One region of the Salipaludibacillus agaradhaerens genome, then DNA from elsewhere that is predicted to be linked to it. Evidence: predicted binding sites of a transcription regulator. Region 1 holds the regulator's gene; the other holds the start of a gene.
What was found. The regulator LexA, encoded in region 1, represses DNA repair genes until DNA is damaged. The targets are predictions, from matches to a motif close to CGAACATATGTTCG.

Region 1 (9,038 bases):
TTTTAACAGCGCTTTCAATACAAAAGATCCCTCACCGGATTTTCCGATGGGGTAGGTCGTTTGAATATAGCGTCACCCATAGAATATTTAATGTAAGGGCCCATTACTTCCTTTTTTTCTTTTCTCCTCTTTTAATTTTTCAGGTGTCACGTCATTTCCTTTTTTATCTACTACTTTCACAGACGTTAACTGGTTTTTAAATGATTGGCGTACATTACCTAAATACTCCTGACGAAGGTCCTTCTGTTCCTGCTGCTCTTTAAGCGTTAAACCGTCACTTTTCGCCTTCCGTGCAAGCTCATTGATACGTTGTATTTTTTCTTTACTAAGCATTCTCATTCCTCCAAAGTCGTAAGTGTTTCATTTATCTTATTAAACTATAGAGGATGTTTCAACTCATATTCATTATGAATGTTTTCTCTGAGCCTCGTATTCCTTATAACGACGGTGTGCGGTCGCTTTCGAAATGTCGTAACCGAATCCTCTAAGCATAGCTGCTACTTCATGAAATGTCAGACCAGTTTCTCTCAGTCGAACAATCTCTTCAATTGGCACGTTTTTTCGCTTTCTTCCCGCAGCGGCATGGCCTAAATGTGTCAAATTATTTTGAGGCGCATAGCCGGCTTCGACAGCCTTTTTCATACCTCTTTTAATTTTTGCGTTATGTAATTTGCGTTGATATTCTTCCACAACAGACACGATGTCTAAAATCATCGAGTCTGTTTCTGACAAGCTTAATTCACCTTCATCTTTAATTGAATAAATCGGTACCTTCATTTTTTTAAATTGATGAATAAGTGCCATTTTGGTATTCCCTCTCCCAAGCCGTGTTTCATCTTGAATGAGAAGAATATCAGCCGCTCCTTCTTTAAAGATCTCCAATACAGTGAGAATACCATCTCGTTCCGCTTCATAGCCGCTCGCCCGTTCTTCAACAATATCTTTAATGTCAATTCCCCACGCTTTCGCTGCCATCTTTAGCTCATCTACTTGTCTCATAAGAGAAGTTGTCTGTGCTTCCTTATTAGTACTTACTCTTGCGTATATAATTCCTTTCACTCTGAGGCAACACCTTTCATTTCCACCGGGATCGCGAGGCTTTGTCCTGGATATATCGCTTCATTGTCTAATGCATTTTCATTTTTTATCCATACTAATGCTTCTTCAATCGTCATCTCCATCTCTTCCGCTGCGGAACTAGCAATCATCCATAATGACTCTCCTTCTGATACAGTCCATTTAGATGTCATAAAAAATTGCTCCTCACGTCCCTGTACGTCATCGTCTTCCGTAAAATATGTCCATGAGAATAAAAGAGCAGATAACATTAAAATAGCAACAGATCCGTCCACATATTTCTTAAAGAATCGATAGTATGTCATAACTCTCACCTCGAATAAGAATGTTTGTTCCCTTATCATAAACGGAACGAATGTTCGTGTCAAGAAAAAAAGAGAACGTTCGTTTGCGCAACTTGTGTTCTCATGGTATAATATCCCTGTGTTATCGAAAGGTCAGGTTATGTATATGCACACGAATCCGATATTAGTACAAGCTTAAATATATATAAAGAGGTGTTTTACATGTCAAAATTATCTCCACGTCAGCAAGCGATCCTCGAATTCATTAGAGCAGAAGTAAAAGATAAAGGATACCCACCTTCTGTGCGAGAAATTGGGGAGGCCGTTGGACTTGCCTCCAGTTCTACTGTGCATGGGCATCTCTCACGGCTTGAGAAAAAAGGGTATATTCGACGTGATCCGACTAAACCCCGTGCCATTGAAGTGATCGGCTTAGAAGATAATACTGGGTCAGTCTCAAAAACCCTCTCCGTTCATATTCCTGTTATCGGGAAAGTCACAGCCGGTCAGCCGATTACCGCCATTGAAAATGTTGAAGAATATTTACCGATGCCTGCGAGCTTTGTTCAAGATGAACATTCTTTCATTTTGGAGATATCAGGAGACTCTATGATAGAAGCTGGGATTTTTGACGGTGATTATGTGGTAGTTAGGCAGCAAAGCTATGCGAATAACGGTGATATTGTCGTCGCCATGACTGAGGAAGAGGAAGCCACTGTAAAACGTTTCTTCAAGGAAGAAAACCATATTCGTTTGCAGCCCGAAAATGCTACTCTTGATCCTATTATTCTTAACAATGTGCATATTTTAGGAAAAGTTATCGGTGTATTTCGTACACTGCACTAATTCATACACGGGCTATGCTCGTGTTTCTTTTTTATGGGAAAAGAACAAATGTTCTTGTTTTTGTCTCCTCCATTTTGTATTCTAGTGCTTAAGGAGGAATTACATCATGAAAAAAGTCATTTTTTTAGTTGATATGCAATCTTTTTTTGCGTCTGTAGAAAAGGCGAAATATTATCATCATTTAAATCAGCCTCTCGTCGTCTCCGGGGATCCAGAAAGGCGTTCTGGCGTTATTTTAGCAGCCTGCCCCCTTGCTAAGCAGGCAGGAATTAAAAACGGTGAACGACTATGGGAAGCACGAGAAAAATGCCCTAATCTCATCTCTGTCCCTCCTCATATGCAAGAATATATTGATAATTCCCTAGCTATTACAGATATCCTTAAAAGTATAACGGATCTTGTAGAACCATATAGCATCGATGAACAATTCATGGATGTGACCTATTCTCAAAAACTCTTTGGTACCCCTGAAGATATCGCTCGCCATATTCAACATGAGATTTATTTAAAGCTACGAGTCTTTGCTAGAGTCGGGATTGGTGAAAATAAAGTGTTGGCAAAAATGGCATGTGACACTTTTTCTAAACATAAACCGAACGGCATTTTTCATTTAAAAAAAGACGAGATCGAAAACGTTCTATGGCCCCTGCCAATCGAAAAACTCTTTCGTGCGGGCAGTAAGATGGTTCGTCATTTACAGCGTCGTGCCATCCGTACAATCGGTGACTTAGCGCTTACAGACGTAGCTAAAATAAAAAAAGAGTGGGGAATTCATGGTCAAGTTCTTTGGATGAATGCTCATGGTATTGACTATTCTCCAGTCTCTCTGTCGACTACTGACGGACAAAAAGGGATCGGTAACGGGATGACCCTCCCTCGTGATTATCACGAGATAACAGATATTAAAGTTGTATTGTTAGAACTTTGTGAAGAAGTATGTCGCCGAGCGAGGCACGCTCACGTCATGGGACAGACTATAACTCTTGGAGTGACTGGTTCTTCCTATCACATCAAAACAGGATTTCATCGGCAAATCACGATCCCTGACCCTACAAATATTACATTAGAAACATATCGTTTCGCCTGTGAACTTTTTGAAACCTTTTGGGATGGGCAACCCATTAGACGTTTGCATGTGTCACTTACAAACTTAGTCAGTGACGACTCTATACAACTAAGCTTATTTAAAGAAAAACGACCTGACCAGATAAAATTAGGTTATGAGACAGATAAGATCCTCACTAAATATGGTAAAACGTCCCTCGTACGCGCCTCCTCTTTATTGGCCTCTAGTCAGGCTAAGGACAGAGCAGCTAAAATAGGCGGACATTATAAATGAGTCACTTCTCATACTAAAAAAATGTATAAGACCTTTTTTATATGGAAAAATATCACTGTGTTACCACCAAGTATAAGGAGGTTTTTTTGTGAAAGATAAAAACGAAGCAGCCAATCATCACGATGATGATACACTGACAAACAGACAAGGGCATCCTGTCACCGATAATCAAAATGTGAGAACTGTGGGTAATCGTGGCCCCACGACCCTTGAAAATTACGATTTTCTTGAAAAAATCAGTCACTTTGACAGAGAGCGGATTCCAGAGCGTGTTGTCCACGCAAGAGGTGCTGGAGCACATGGCTACTTTGAAGCTTATGGAACTGTAGGAGATGAACCAGCCTCCACCTATACAAGAGCTAAGTTATTTCAGGAAAAAGGTAAACGTACTCCTGTTTTTGTTCGTTTTTCCTCCGTTATACATGGCGGCAACTCCCCGGAAACCTTACGTGATCCGAGAGGTTTTGCCATAAAATTTTACACAGAAGATGGTAATTGGGATTTAGTCGGAAATAATTTGAAGATTTTCTTTATAAGAGATCCACTAAAGTTTCCAGATCTCGTTCATGCCTTTAAACCAGATCCAGTTACAAACCTTCAAGACGGTGAACGGATTTTTGATTTTGTTTCACAGTCACCAGAAGCCACGCATATGGTGACATTTCTTTTTTCTCCTTGGGGAATTCCTGCTAATTATAGATACATGCAAGGATCAGGCGTCAATACGTATAAATGGGTGAATAAAGAGGGGAAAGGCGTTCTCGTTAAATATCATTGGGAACCGAAACAAGGCATTAGAAACTTGACACAGCAAGAAGCTGAAAACATTCAAGCGAAAAATTTCAACCACGCGACTCAAGATTTATATGAAGCGATTGACGAAGGTGATTACCCTGAATGGGAGCTTTTCGTGCAAATTTTAACGGATGATGATCATCCCGAATTAGATTATGACCCCCTTGACCCAACAAAGCTCTGGTATAAAGAAGATGTCCCTTGGCAGCCTGTAGGTAAGATGGTACTAAATAAAAACCCAGAGGACTATTTTGCAGAAGTGGAACAAGCCGCTTTTGGTACAGGCGTGCTCGTGGATGGACTTGATTTTTCAGATGACAAGCTACTGCAGGGGCGAACTTTCTCATATTCTGATACACAGCGTTACCGTGTGGGCTCAAATTACTTACAGTTACCAATTAATTCTCCGAAAAAGCATGTGTCCACGAATCAGCGAGCTGGCCAAATGAACTATTATGTGGACAAAGGTGACAATCAAAATCCACATGTCAATTACGAGCCTTCTATTATTGGCGGTTTAAAAGAAGCACAGCAAGACGGTAAAGATCACACCCCTTATGTAGAAGGTGATGTAAAACGAGAAGCTATCGATCGGCAAAATAATTTCAAGCAAGCTGGTGAAACTTATCGACGATTTAGCGAATTTGAACGAAGTGAGCTTATCAACAATTTGGTAAATGCTTTAAAGCCGTGTCGACAAGACATTCAAGAGCAGATGATAGACCATTTCAAAAAAGCCGATCCTGATTATGGTAGAAGAGTTGCTGAAGGGCTTAAGAAGAAAGAGGATAACAGTGATGAGAGTCATCGGAACCCAATAGGAGCTACTGAATCAGAATCAGCAGTGCGACAGGCAGAAGCAGAAAGTCATCCATCAGACCCTTATTAATTGAAGAAGGCGTGAAAACGAGACAGAGATCGTCGTCTCCGTCTCGTTTTTACATGTACCTTAAGAGCATGTTCTATAGGAACAGGTCTTAACAATCGTAGGAAAAAGAAGTGGTCTTTATAAAGCTACCACGACATTTTCTACTATATATTAGGAAAGCTCATAACAACTTCAAAATCCACAAATTACTAGACTCATCTAACATGTATTCCTTAATTCCAAAAAATTTCTTATAGTCTACAATCGCTTGAAAACACACTCTCGTTGTGTCTCAAACTGCTCTTTTTTATAGAAATTTTTCGCTGACTCATTTTTGACCCAATAGTCTAATTCAACAATGGTGATATCTTTCTCCTTTGCAATCCGATAAATTGAGGCCATTAAAAGTGAGCCTCCCCCTTTATGTCTTTTTTCCTCAATAATACTGATCTGATGAACATAAAGTGATTTATACCCTTTTATAAATGGGTTTTCCGGATAGTCTCGAATTTCGATCCACGCGTAGCCTACTGCCTTTTCATCTTCCTCCAATAGAAGAAAAATAAAATGATCGCTTTCCACCAGTCGATTAAAAACGTTGTAAATGTCCCTTTCATTATACTTATGAAAGAATTCTGGGTAGAGTGTATAATGAAGCTCCTGTACAGGTCTGTTTAGTTGACTAATAAGCTTTGCGTCCTTCACTTGCCTTACTTTCATATAACCCTCCTTATACACATTGTAACTTGACTCTGAAATCACGACCATTGCTCTTGGTAGTGTATTCAGTTCAGCAAGTAAGCGTTAATTTTTCTAAGAATGGTTTTATGATATTAATACCAACTTTTCGCCTTTCGTACATATAGAAAACTGAGTGGGATTTTACTCCCACCCAGTTTAAAAGCTTTTGACCTTTGCTATCATTAGGCTTCTTTTCTCATTGTACTCACTGTGCTACTTTCAACCGCTTTTTTAGGCGTTGTTTCCGAAATAGTATACCAGTAAGCTCCTCCTACAAACACAATCCCACCGATCATATTCCCAATTGTGACTGGGACGAGGTTAGCTCCCATTCCAAAAAGAGACACTGTTTCAGGATGTGGTACCATTAACCCGATAGAGAGGAGAGTCATATTGGCAATACTATGCTCAAAGCCCGAAGTAATAAACGCAAATAAACACCAAAAGATCACAATTAATTTTGCAGTATCGTCTTTTAATTTAAAAGCACACCAAATGGCTAGACAAACTAAAATGTTACATAAAATACCACGCACAAGTAATTCCATAAACGGCGCATTCATTTTCACACTTGCCGTTGTGGTAATAAAGTCGGCAGTAGCCCCTTCCCAAAGGCCTGAATAGTAATAAAGAACAGCCACAAGCACGGACCCTGCAAAGTTACCAAGGAAACCATATCCCCAAATGCGCCAAGTATCTTTCCAAGATGTTCGTTTTTCCAACGTTCCGATCGTCATAATCATATTGTTTCCTGTAAATAAATCAGCCCCTGCCATTAAAACAAGGCTTAACGCTATACCAAACGACACCCCCATCACTATGCGTGTCGCCGCGACACTTATAGGTGATAATAAGCCGCCAATCGTAAAAATTAAAATAATACCTAATCCTACAAAAAAGCCTGCCATCATGGCGGAAACAAAATATTTTGTTTTACTTGTATTTAATTGATCGACTCTTTGAACAGCCGCTTGACTAAATGACTGGATAACGTCTTTCATCTCAATCGTCCCCTTATTTTCAGATAAGTTAAGTATCATTAAAGCTTGGGTTAAACCGTTAATTAGTAGATAGACTTTTTAGCACCTTTCATCTATCCATCAGTTCAGAAACATTTCTATTTTTATAACACACATTGTGATGATAATTTTCCTTTAACAGGCACATAACATTTGTGAAAAAATGAGCAAATCCAACTAGAAAATAAGCATGTCTTTTCTAACTTATTTTGCGACACCTTATTTCCAATAACCTAACGCTAATTCGCGTTGTACTTCTTCATCTATCTTTGTAAAACCCTTTTCTTCTGCGTACGCTTTGACACGTTGACCAATATAAGCGAACGATATTGTCTTAATCCAATTATCTCTATAGCCATATGATTTTAAAGCTGCTAAAAACCAATCAACTGACGATTGACTAGGAAAAACAACGGTTTCCCATGTTTCCTCGTTTAATAAACGTTTATCTATCACTTCAAATCTATCATCTATCTGCAAATGATGAGTGGTGATTAGCTTTGAGTTATCCTCGGCGGATATAGGTTTATTAACGTAACCGACTTTTATCATCTCATGAGACGGTTCAGTTATTTTTTCTGATCGAATCCCGATAGAAAGAAGAACTTTCTTTGTTTTTTCCGACAATGAATAAATCTGTCGTGGCAGATCTCGGATATCGTAACCGTGAGCTAACAGCGATTCAATCAGAATCGTCACACTCTCAGGTGATAAAAATACGAGTTTTTCCGCTAACCGAATTTGTTTTAACTCGTGTGAAGAAATAGACTTCTTCTCCGTTTTTAAAGTAGGAAATGCATACGCCTCTCCCCCTTCATTAAGGAAATAGCGTTCTAATTTACTTTCCTCAGCAGACGCTTTAGCAATTAAAAGTCGCTTTCCGAACATTCTTTTTTCCTCATACCACGCCAGTTTTTGACGTAATGCTACGACATCACCGATAATTGTCATGGCAGGGTTTTGAATATTATTTGCCTTCACTTCATCGGAAATGGTTAAAAGTGTTCCTTCCACCGTGCGTTGTTTTCCTGTAGTAGCCCATTCAATGACGGCCACTTTCGTTTCTGGAGGAAAACCTTTATTGATTAGCACTTGACAGTGATGATAAAGGTTTTTCACTCCCATATAGTAAGCGATTGTATCCCCTAGCTCATCATCTGAATGTGTTTTTAACTCGTTCTCTTGACAGGAATGGCCTGTTCTAAGGGTAAAACTAGCGCTATAATCACGATGCGTAACCGGCATGCCAGCATAACTCGCTGCCGCAATACTTGATGTCACGCCAGGAACAATCTCGTAATCAATGCCTTCGTTACGTGCGGCTTCTGCTTCTTCGCCAACCCGGCCGAAGACAGACGGATCGCCGCCCTTTAAGCGGACAACCCGTTTCCCTGCCAATGCCATCTCAATTAATGTGTCGTTAATTTTTTCTTGGCGCATTACATGTCTATCTGGTAGCTTCCCGCAGTAGATTAACTGACAGTTAGCTTTTGTATATCTAAGAAGACGCGGATTTGCTAGCCGATCATATAGGACAACCTCTGCTTTTTCCAAACATTGGCGGCCTTTTTCTGTTAAAAGACCTACGTCCCCTGGACCTGCTCCAACAAATGATACAAACCCTCCCATAACCTTTCACCACCTACAAGGATACGTAAATCTCCCCGTTTTTTAAAATCACGTCGTAGGTTGGTACAGTCCCTTCATCCGGCGGCTGTACGTGACCTGTTACTAATGAAACTTTCCAATCTTGCAACGGACAATAGACAAACTCACCTGACACGATCCCTTCTGCAAGTGGTCCATTTGTATGAGGACAGCGACTTCCAATCGCTCGTACCTCTCCATTGCTTAATCGAAATAAAGCAATTGATTCATTTTTTATATGAACTTCTTTTCCAATTAAAATAGGTAACTGATCAAGCTGCATAACGTATACGTGTTCTTTCGTGATACTCATGCTTTTCCCCTCCTTGTGCTATAAAAATCTACATATTTTAATACTATCATAAGCTTTTCATGTTAAATTTTAATGACGTCATAAAGCTTCTTTTCGTCGTTTTTCTTAA
Region 2 (9,038 bases), 3.6 Mb from region 1:
TGGTATTCACGGTGAAAACTTCATGGTTTTACTTGAATCCCGTCTTGATAACCTTGTTTATCGTTTAGGACTTGCCCGCACACGTCGTCAAGCACGTCAATTAGTTAACCATGGCCATATCACTGTAGATGGTGGACGCGTAGATATTCCATCTTACCGTGTAACACCTGGTCAAACTATCGGTTTGCGTGAAAAATCACGTAATCTTGATATCGTCAAAGCAGCTGTTGAAGTTAACGACTTTACGCCTGCTTACGTTGAATTTGATGCAGATAAGCTCGAAGGTACGTTCACTCGTTTACCTGAGCGTTCTGAGCTTCCAGCTGAAATTAACGAACAACTTATCGTTGAGTGGTACTCTCGTTAATTGGCATACACTGAATAAGAAATACAGAAAAGCCTTAGAAACGTTGTTATATCAATGTTTCAAGGCTTTTTCTTATGTTTTGACATTTATAATATTATGCAGAAAAACACACCAGTTTTCGACCGCTTTTTCGGGAAATGGCAGCTATAAGTACAGAAAAAAGTACCACCAATTAAGTATGGTACCTTGGATATTATCAAATTCGTTCTTAAATATTTTCAATGATTAAATTAATTAATTGTAAAATGAGAATGCCAATCTTCAAATTTAGACTATTGGCATTCTCATTATCTGATTAGTAAATTTTTATCAATTATATTGTTTAATTGAGTGGTTCCCACGGACCGTATGGGTCACCTGGCTCTTGATTTTGTGTCCACCATTTTGCTTGCCATAGCTGGCCGTTATGGTACACAATTTCATCTGTGTAAATTTGCGTTGGGTCCCATGCTGGATTTTCTCCTGGATCACTTGGGGGCGTTGGATCCGGTTCTCCTGAATCTGGATCAGATTTGAGTGGTTCCCACGGACCGTACGGGTCACCTGGCTCTTGATTTTGTGTCCACCATTTTGCTTGCCATAGCTGGCCGTTATGGTACACAATTTCATTTGTGTAAATTTGATTTGGATCCCATGCTGGATACTCTCCTGGATCACTTGGGGGCGTTGGATCCGGTTCTCCTGGATCAGATGGCGGTGTTGGATCGCTTGGCGGAATAGATGCTGATTCTCTTATTTTTTCCCTCACAAATGTACCAGATGGAGATAGTTCAGCCTCTGTCCAACCACCAGTTGGATTTGCACCTGGCATTAACGCTGCAGATGACTCATCTTTATGCGTTAGAGACCAGTTGGCCCAGCTTAAATTTCTTTCATCCATAAAGTCAATCCACACTTGTGCTTCATCTAAAAACACGCCACCATCACCTGTAGCTGCACTTGTTCCCCATTCACTAACAAATATCGCTGCTCCTTGATCTAATGCATAATCTACTTGGTCTCGTAAATTTTGACCATGTGTCCCTGCATAAAAATGAAATGCATACATGACGTTAGGATCTGCAAGCTGATTATCAGCTGCATGATGGACATCCTGACTCCATGTACCTGTACCTACAATAATAATGTTATTAGGGTCATTGTTACGAATAACCGGAATGACTTCCTCTGCATACGGTTTTATTTGATTGTCCCACGTAACATCACTACCATTCGGTTCATTTGCAATTTCGTATATCACATTCGGATAGTCTCCATACAACTCTGACATTTCATCAAAGAAATCCTTCGCTTCTTCTTTATATATATTTGGGTCATTGTCTGAAAGGATATGCCAATCAATGATCACATATATATCAAGGTCTATCGCAGCTTCAACAGCCTCTTTTACTTTTTCCTTTACTGATGGATCATCAATATATCCTCCTGAAGAGGTATACATTGCTGCTCGGAATACATTTATTCCCCAATCATCTCTTAGCCATTTCATACTTTCATAGTTTACAAATTGACCGTACCATTGCAAACCATGGGAACTCATCCCTTTTAACTGAACTTGTTCGCCTCGTTCATTGACTAATTCACCGTTACTAATACTTAATTGCCCATGTTCTTCTACAACTGAATCATTATCAGCAGCAGTCGTGTTTCCTATACTGAACAACGCCACTGTCATAAGCAATACGACAAAAATAGTAGTTATCTTTTTCATATTTTCCTCCTTGTAATGGTTTAACTTTTCATACTGCAACGAAATCGTTTTAGTCTGCACTTTTTAAGGAGTATATGTAGCACCATCACCCTCTTTTTTGCAAAATATGTAACGGAATTCATTGTATAGAACAATTTTTTTTTAGTCAATTTCAAGAATATACCTATCGTCTTTCTTTATTAGTAAAAAGTCATAGCACTTATGATACTGTATCCATATATGGTCATTTTCCTACATAGAATAGCAAACTATTATGATGGCATCCACTTCAACTATTAAACCTTTCCCGAAAAATATTTCAATACTACCCCTGCCTTCTGTCTTTTCTCTATAGCTCTTCTTTTTTCTAGGACAATCACTATTACTATCTTCAAATCTCCATTTTAAAAATGGGTTATTTTATCCCAAGAATGAATCAAAAATTAGATAAAGAAATAACTACATTCTTTTGTTCTCATTTTACCCTGAATAAAGGAAAAAATTAGTTTCATTTCCATTTATACGGACGACAAACCCATGAAAACTAGGCGAAAGTGCTGTTTTACTTTAAGTGATTACTTTTTATAAGAAATAATGACACATGTTTTTAAATACGAATACATAGCTCAATAATAATTCACTAAAAAAACATGTAGAAAGCATTAAACCACTATATATTTAGCACCGTAATCTACTGCTCCCCAAACTAGAATGTGGCTTATATCTTACACTAAACTAGCATTCTTTCACGGGATATGCTGTTAATCACTCGTTTTTTTACGAAAATAGGCGCCTTTTCGCCTTTCCTTTTAATTCCTATTTCATACACCTCTTATATAGGTAACAATAACCAGTTGACAATACGAACGTTTGTTTGTAATTTGGTTATAAAGAGGTGACACCATGAAAAAACACGAGGACATATTTTTACGAAGAGGTAATTTAATGTGGGAAGGGAGCCGAATGATGTTGCCGGAACACATTCAAGCTTTAAGGGAGTACGATCTTGAAAAAGCCGAGGATCCTAAACCTCATTTAACTGAGGATGAACTAACGGACATGGGCCACATCGCCTTTGACTCCATGAGATATACATTAGAAGTTAAACTAACACACTGGCATGAAGGCTATTATACGGATGTAATCGGGATTATTGATAAAATAGATACACAGCTTAAACAGGTTAAAATTAATGATAAGTGGATAAAAATTAACTTGATTAAAGTGATCGAGAGGCTATAATAATGTCATAATTTTCAGTTTAATGATTCTGGTTGTTTAGAGCCAAAATAGGGAGCTTTTGTCGGGATACCACCTGACTTAAAGGATTTATTCTTTGCATACCATAACTTTAAAGAACATTAGTGACAAAACAGACAAATGAAATCTAATAGGTGGCTTGTCATTCTTTGACCTTTAATAAAAAACTCGGTTTAAATGAGGTCTCAACCTTTTTTATAAACCGGCTTCTCTCTACCCTTAAAAAAATCTTGTCAATAATTTAGTTCATTAGTGAAAGTAAAATAAGCGGATATTTTCCGATTAGATGCAGAAGAGGGCTCATTTTGTGGAATATAAGAGGAATTTTTCCGGTTGTGCAAAGCAAAACGACCCATTTCTAAGATTTTCCCGGTCATTAGCGGAATCTCTCCGTCTATTTAAGCTATTATCATGGCTAATGACTATTTAAGAGAGTTTTTTCCGCCTATTTCTAAGATCGGGCTCTTAATCTGATACCCCAAAATAAACCTAACCTTCATACCTCATGCCATCACTAACATTGTATCTACGCCCGTGAGTCGAACAGAGTATTCTCTCGTCTAAATATGTCACTCTCCTCTCTATTTTGAGACGGAAGGTTTACGGACGGTTATCTGTGATAAAAAAATCATGGTAGGACAAATAGGGATGGTCTCCTAAGTACACACTTATCGGGACCACCCCCTTCCTCCATATAAGAATAGACCACTCGCATCCTAAAACAGACTATTAAACAACCGTTCCTCCATAAGAACGGTATCTATCGGGCAAGCTGCGGCGTCCCGACCATATTGCCAGGCCCACACATTCCCCCCGCACTCAGGAGCTTCTGGGTTATAAACAGGGGTGTTCGCTTTTGTCGTGACGCCCGGTTCAGGTTCGGCACTCCACAAGACTGTTTGAAACCTAACATTTTCACTTTGTTCCTGTGCCTCACAAAACGCTTCATTAAAATCCCCTTCGATCGGGTCGTTATAGTACCCCGGACGGAAGCTGCTATCGACAAAGGCATCCGCCCAGCCAATTAGCCAATCTGCATCGATATTAAAGAAATTTTCCAAGTTGGCAAAAATAAAAATATCTCCTGTTATTCCTAGTCTTTGGGCGTGAAAAATCGCGTTCCTTGCTGCCACCCTGCCTTGTGTATAGCCTAATGCTTCGCTAAAATCATTATAAATCGGCATCAATTTAATTCCCACACCTTGCAAAAATGCAATTTCCTCACGTGTAAGCCCTTCATTAACGTTCGGAACAGTTGTCAAATATCTGCCCCAAAAATCCGGCTGGCCAAAATTAGCTACTACACACGCGTACAATGCTTGATCAACATCTGTGGCAGAGTCCACCCCCCAGTAAAGATTTCTCATCCGCTCACCTCCTTCTCCACATTATATGAACAGCAAACGAGGTAGGTGTTTGTACCGATGCCTTCTACATGTTAGTGGAAAATTTAAAAACAATAAAAACCAGATGCCGAAACATCTGGTTAACGATTATTTTATAAGATAAAACTTTTTCTTTCCGCGACGAATGATCGTAAATTGACCATCGATTTTATCATCCATCCCCATCTGCTTATCTATATCTTGGCAACGATCACCATTAATATAAACGGCACCATTCTTAATATCTTCACGTGCTTGACGTTTAGATGGTGAAATCCCTGCATCCACTAGCAAATCAACCAGACTTTTTTCAGGTTCTGGCATGTCATAAGATGGTACATCCTTAAAACCTTGCAGCACTTCTTCACCCGTTAACTCTTTTAAATCACCGCCGCCAAATAATGCCTCACTAATCCGCTTTGCCTGTTTAACAGCTGCTTCACTATGCACAAAAGCTGTTAATTCTTCAGCTAAACGACGGTGTGGAAGTCGCTCATGCGGACGCTCTTTTAATTCGATCTCCAATGCCTCAATTTCTTCACGCGTTAGAAATGTAAAATACTTCAGGAATTTAATAACGTCTTGATCATCTGTATTTAACAAAAATTGATAAAATTCGTACGGGGACGTTTTCTCTGGATCGAGCCAAATCGCTCCTCCTTCAGTTTTACCAAACTTCGTACCATCTGCCTTTGTTACAAGTGGAATCGTAAAACCAAATGCTTTTGGTCGTTCCCCTTCTTCCTCACCTGACATACGGCGGATTAATTCAAGTCCTGCGGTAATATTCCCCCACTGATCACTACCACCAATTTGTAACTTCACACCTTCTTCTTTGTTAAGACGGTAGAAATCATAAGATTGTAATATCTGGTAACTGAATTCTGTAAAAGATATACCCGTTTCGATTCGTGTCTCTACAGATTCTTTAGCAAGCATATAATTTAGTCCAAAATATTTACCCACATCTCTCAGGAAATCAATAACTGTCATGGAACCAATCCAGTCGTAGTTATTAACAAGTGTCGCAGCGTTCGTGCCATCGAAGTCAAGGAAACGTTGAAGCTGCGTTTTTATTTTGTCGCTATAGCCTTCCACAACTGCTTGTTCATTTAATGTCCGTTCTGCTTTTTTTCCGCTAGGATCACCGATTAAACCAGTGGCGCCACCTACTAACGGATACGGTTTATGCCCTGCCAACTGAAAACGTCTCAATGTCAAAATCGTTAATAGGTGACCGATATGAAGGCTGTCACCAGTGGGGTCAAAACCACAGTACAACTTAACTGATTCTTTGTCTATCAGTTCTTTCAAGCCTTCTTCATCTGTCATTTGGTTAACAAGCCCACGAAACGTTAAATCTTCAAGTAATGTTGTCATTTTTTTCCACCCTAACTTTAATTTAATAATTCCACAGTTATTTGTACCTTTTATAAGAAAGTTATCAAGGTGCTTTCGTTTCTATAACATATAAAAAAGCCCCTTAATAACATTAAGGGACGATGATTAATCGCGGTACCACCCTGATTGGAAAATAGTGCTTTCCCACCTCGAATTGTGAGTTAACGCCTCACCGACGATTTATGTTTCCATAAATAAACTCCAAGGAGGTAATTCGTTTATTGCCTATACACCGGTTCACAGCACCACCGGTTCTCTGGGGCAGGGAGGCATAAACTACTTCATCCTTTTCACAGTTACCATATATAAATGAACTCATTCTGTTCTATATTAATAGCATACGTCCATGTTTATTGTCAATTCTATTTGCTATCATCAACCTTTTAACTACAAAAAAGATATCTGCTATCCACACAATATTAAAGAAGAACAAGCCATTGATTTAGTTAATGAAAGGGGACTGAGTTTGCAAAATAGAAAATGATTCTTTTTTACCATATCTCATATTAAGTGACCATCCGCATATATTTAAATGAATTTTTCTAGCTCACTCATCAAAGAAAAGTGCCTGTTCTCCCTTATTTATCATGCTCTTTCTTAAGTTTAATGTTTTAAAAAAAATATCATAAAACAACAGGCATAAAATATGCCATCACAACAATGGACTTATTCTAACTGACATGTACAAAATTTGTTATTTTTCTGGTTATGCAGCTTTTGAAGGTTGTGCTATAATGTTGTTGACTTTTTAGGGGGTTTTGAAAAATGAGTGATCAAAGGTTTTCTGTTAAAGCGTTTTTAAAACGGAAAGAACCTCAATCTGTCATAAAAGGGGTCCGTGTTACCTCGAAGGTTTTTTGGAATTTATTTTTGATTTTTTCCACACTTGCCCTTATCTCTCTTTTCTTTATTGGAGGGGCTGCAGCCGGTTATTTTGCATCACTTGTACAAGATGAACCGATTCGCAGTTTTGAAGACATTCAAAATGATATTTATGACTATGAGGAAGCAACCGAAATATATTTTGCAAACGACGTATATTTAGGGGATTTACCAAGTCCTTTAGAACGAAGAGAAGTAAATTTAGAGGATATTTCTCAACATTTAATTGATGCGGTGATTGCCACTGAGGATGAATACTTCTATGAACACGAAGGCATTGTACCTAAAGCATTATTTAGAGCCGTTTATCAAGACTTCTCTAATGCTGATACTCAAACTGGTGGGAGTACTTTAACGCAGCAATTAATCAAAAATCAAGTTTTAACAAGCGACGTGACACACGATCGGAAAGCTCTTGAAATACTCTTAGCGATTAGAACAGAAAATTTCTTTGAAAAAGACGAGATTCTGGAAGCTTATTTAAATGTCGTCCCTTTCGGTAGGAATGCCAATGGAAGGCAAGTAGCTGGCGCGCAATCAGCAGCTCAAGGTATTTTCGGTGTTGATGCCTCTGAATTAAATATTGCGCAATCGGCCTTTATTGCCGGATTGCCACAGAGTCCATTTGCCTATACACCTTTTACTTCTCAAGGAGTGGTGAAAGAGGACTTTGAAGCGGGGCTAAATCGAATGACTACTGTGTTAAACCGTATGCACAGCCGTGGTTATATTACCGATGAAGAACTTGAAGAAGCGCTTGCTTATGATATTCGAGAAAATTTGACAGAAGCTCGTGCTAGTAGTCTTGAGGCATATCCGTTTGTAACCGATGAAGTCCAAAGACGAGCAAGACCAATTTTAGCTGAAGTGTTAATGGAACAAGATGGTGTTGACCTCGATGAAATTGATGATGAGGCTCAACGAGAGCTCATGATAAGTCGATATACTGAAGAAGCCGAGCGAGCCCTTCAACGAGAAGGCTATAAAATTCACACGACGATCAACAAAGATATTTATGACGCACAACAAGAGGTTATTGAAAACTTTAGCTACTTCGCTCCAAGTAGAACAGAAATCGTCACTGACGAAGATGGTGAAGAAGTTGAAATTACACGGCCGGAAGAGCCTGGGTCTGTTTTAATTGATAATTCTACCGGTGCTATTATTAGCTTTGTTGGCGGCCGTGATTATGAAACGCAAAATTATAATCATGCGACACAAGCAATACGCCATACAGGTTCCACGATGAAACCATTACTAACGTATGCTGTCGGCTTTGAAACAGGTGTCTTACAGCCAGGCTTTATTACCCCTGATACGCCATATACTTATAGGGCAAATAATGACAACGTCACTAACTTTGATAATTCCCATAGAGGCTTAATGACAGCACGTGAGGCACTCGCTTTATCACGTAACGTCCCTGCTGTTAGGGAGTTTGCGAAAGTAGATCATAGTATCGCGCGTGAAGCCCTTATTAACTATGGATTTGAGCGCTTTATGCAGGAAGATGAGCCTTATGAATCTACTGCTCTTGGAACGATCGGCATGACCATTGAAGCAAATACGAGTGCCTATTCTACTTTCGGTAACAATGGCGTTCGACAAGAATCTTATATGATTGAACGCATCGAAACATCTGATGGCGAGGTAGTGTTTGAACATGAGTCTGAAGAAATCGATATCCTTTCTCCTCAGACGAACTATTTGATGATTGATATGATGCGTGATGTGGTGTCAAGCGGTGGGACAGCTTCACAATTGCCGAGCTACCTTAACTTTAATTCAGACCTGTACGGAAAAACAGGGACGAGTCAAGAAATTAGAGATTCTTGGTTCGTTGGTGGAAATCCAAATATTACTCAAAGTATTTGGCTCGGTTTTGGTGACAATGAGCCAATACCGCAGGAATCACATGGCATGCGGTATAACCAGCGCACCCAAATGTTATGGGCCGCTTTGGCAAATGCAGCTTATGAGGTAGAACCTGACTTAATAGCGCCTTCAGAGCGGTTTGAGCAACCTGATGGGATCGTCAGTCAATCCATTTGTG

Region 2: BK581_RS18225 (YolD-like family protein) is a predicted target of LexA. The motif match lies at 2,921-2,934, and genes of this name have one in related genera.

What each region holds. Positions count from the first base shown of each region.
Region 1 covers NZ_KV917378.1:345,548-354,585, reverse strand. The annotation lists gene BK581_RS01710 (DUF896 domain-containing protein) at 88-333, opposite strand; gene BK581_RS01705 (YneB family resolvase-like protein) at 406-1,059, opposite strand; gene yneA (cell division suppressor protein YneA) at 1,056-1,382, opposite strand; gene lexA (transcriptional repressor LexA) at 1,584-2,207, shown strand; gene BK581_RS01690 (DNA polymerase IV) at 2,311-3,546, shown strand; gene katX (catalase KatX) at 3,635-5,230, shown strand; gene BK581_RS01680 (GNAT family N-acetyltransferase) at 5,468-5,929, opposite strand; gene BK581_RS01675 (formate/nitrite transporter family protein) at 6,133-6,951, opposite strand; gene cobA (uroporphyrinogen-III C-methyltransferase) at 7,189-8,598, opposite strand; gene BK581_RS01665 (nitrite reductase (NAD(P)H) small subunit) at 8,612-8,929, opposite strand; gene nirB (nitrite reductase large subunit NirB) at 8,992-9,038, opposite strand, start outside.
Region 2 covers NZ_KV917378.1:3,970,685-3,979,722, reverse strand. The annotation lists gene rpsD (30S ribosomal protein S4) at 1-367, shown strand, start outside; gene BK581_RS18230 (cellulase family glycosylhydrolase) at 690-2,078, opposite strand; gene BK581_RS18225 (YolD-like family protein) at 2,961-3,299, shown strand; gene BK581_RS18220 (glycoside hydrolase domain-containing protein) at 4,034-4,684, opposite strand; gene tyrS (tyrosine--tRNA ligase) at 4,811-6,082, opposite strand; T-box leader at 6,195-6,406, opposite strand; gene BK581_RS18210 (transglycosylase domain-containing protein) at 6,869-9,038, shown strand, end outside.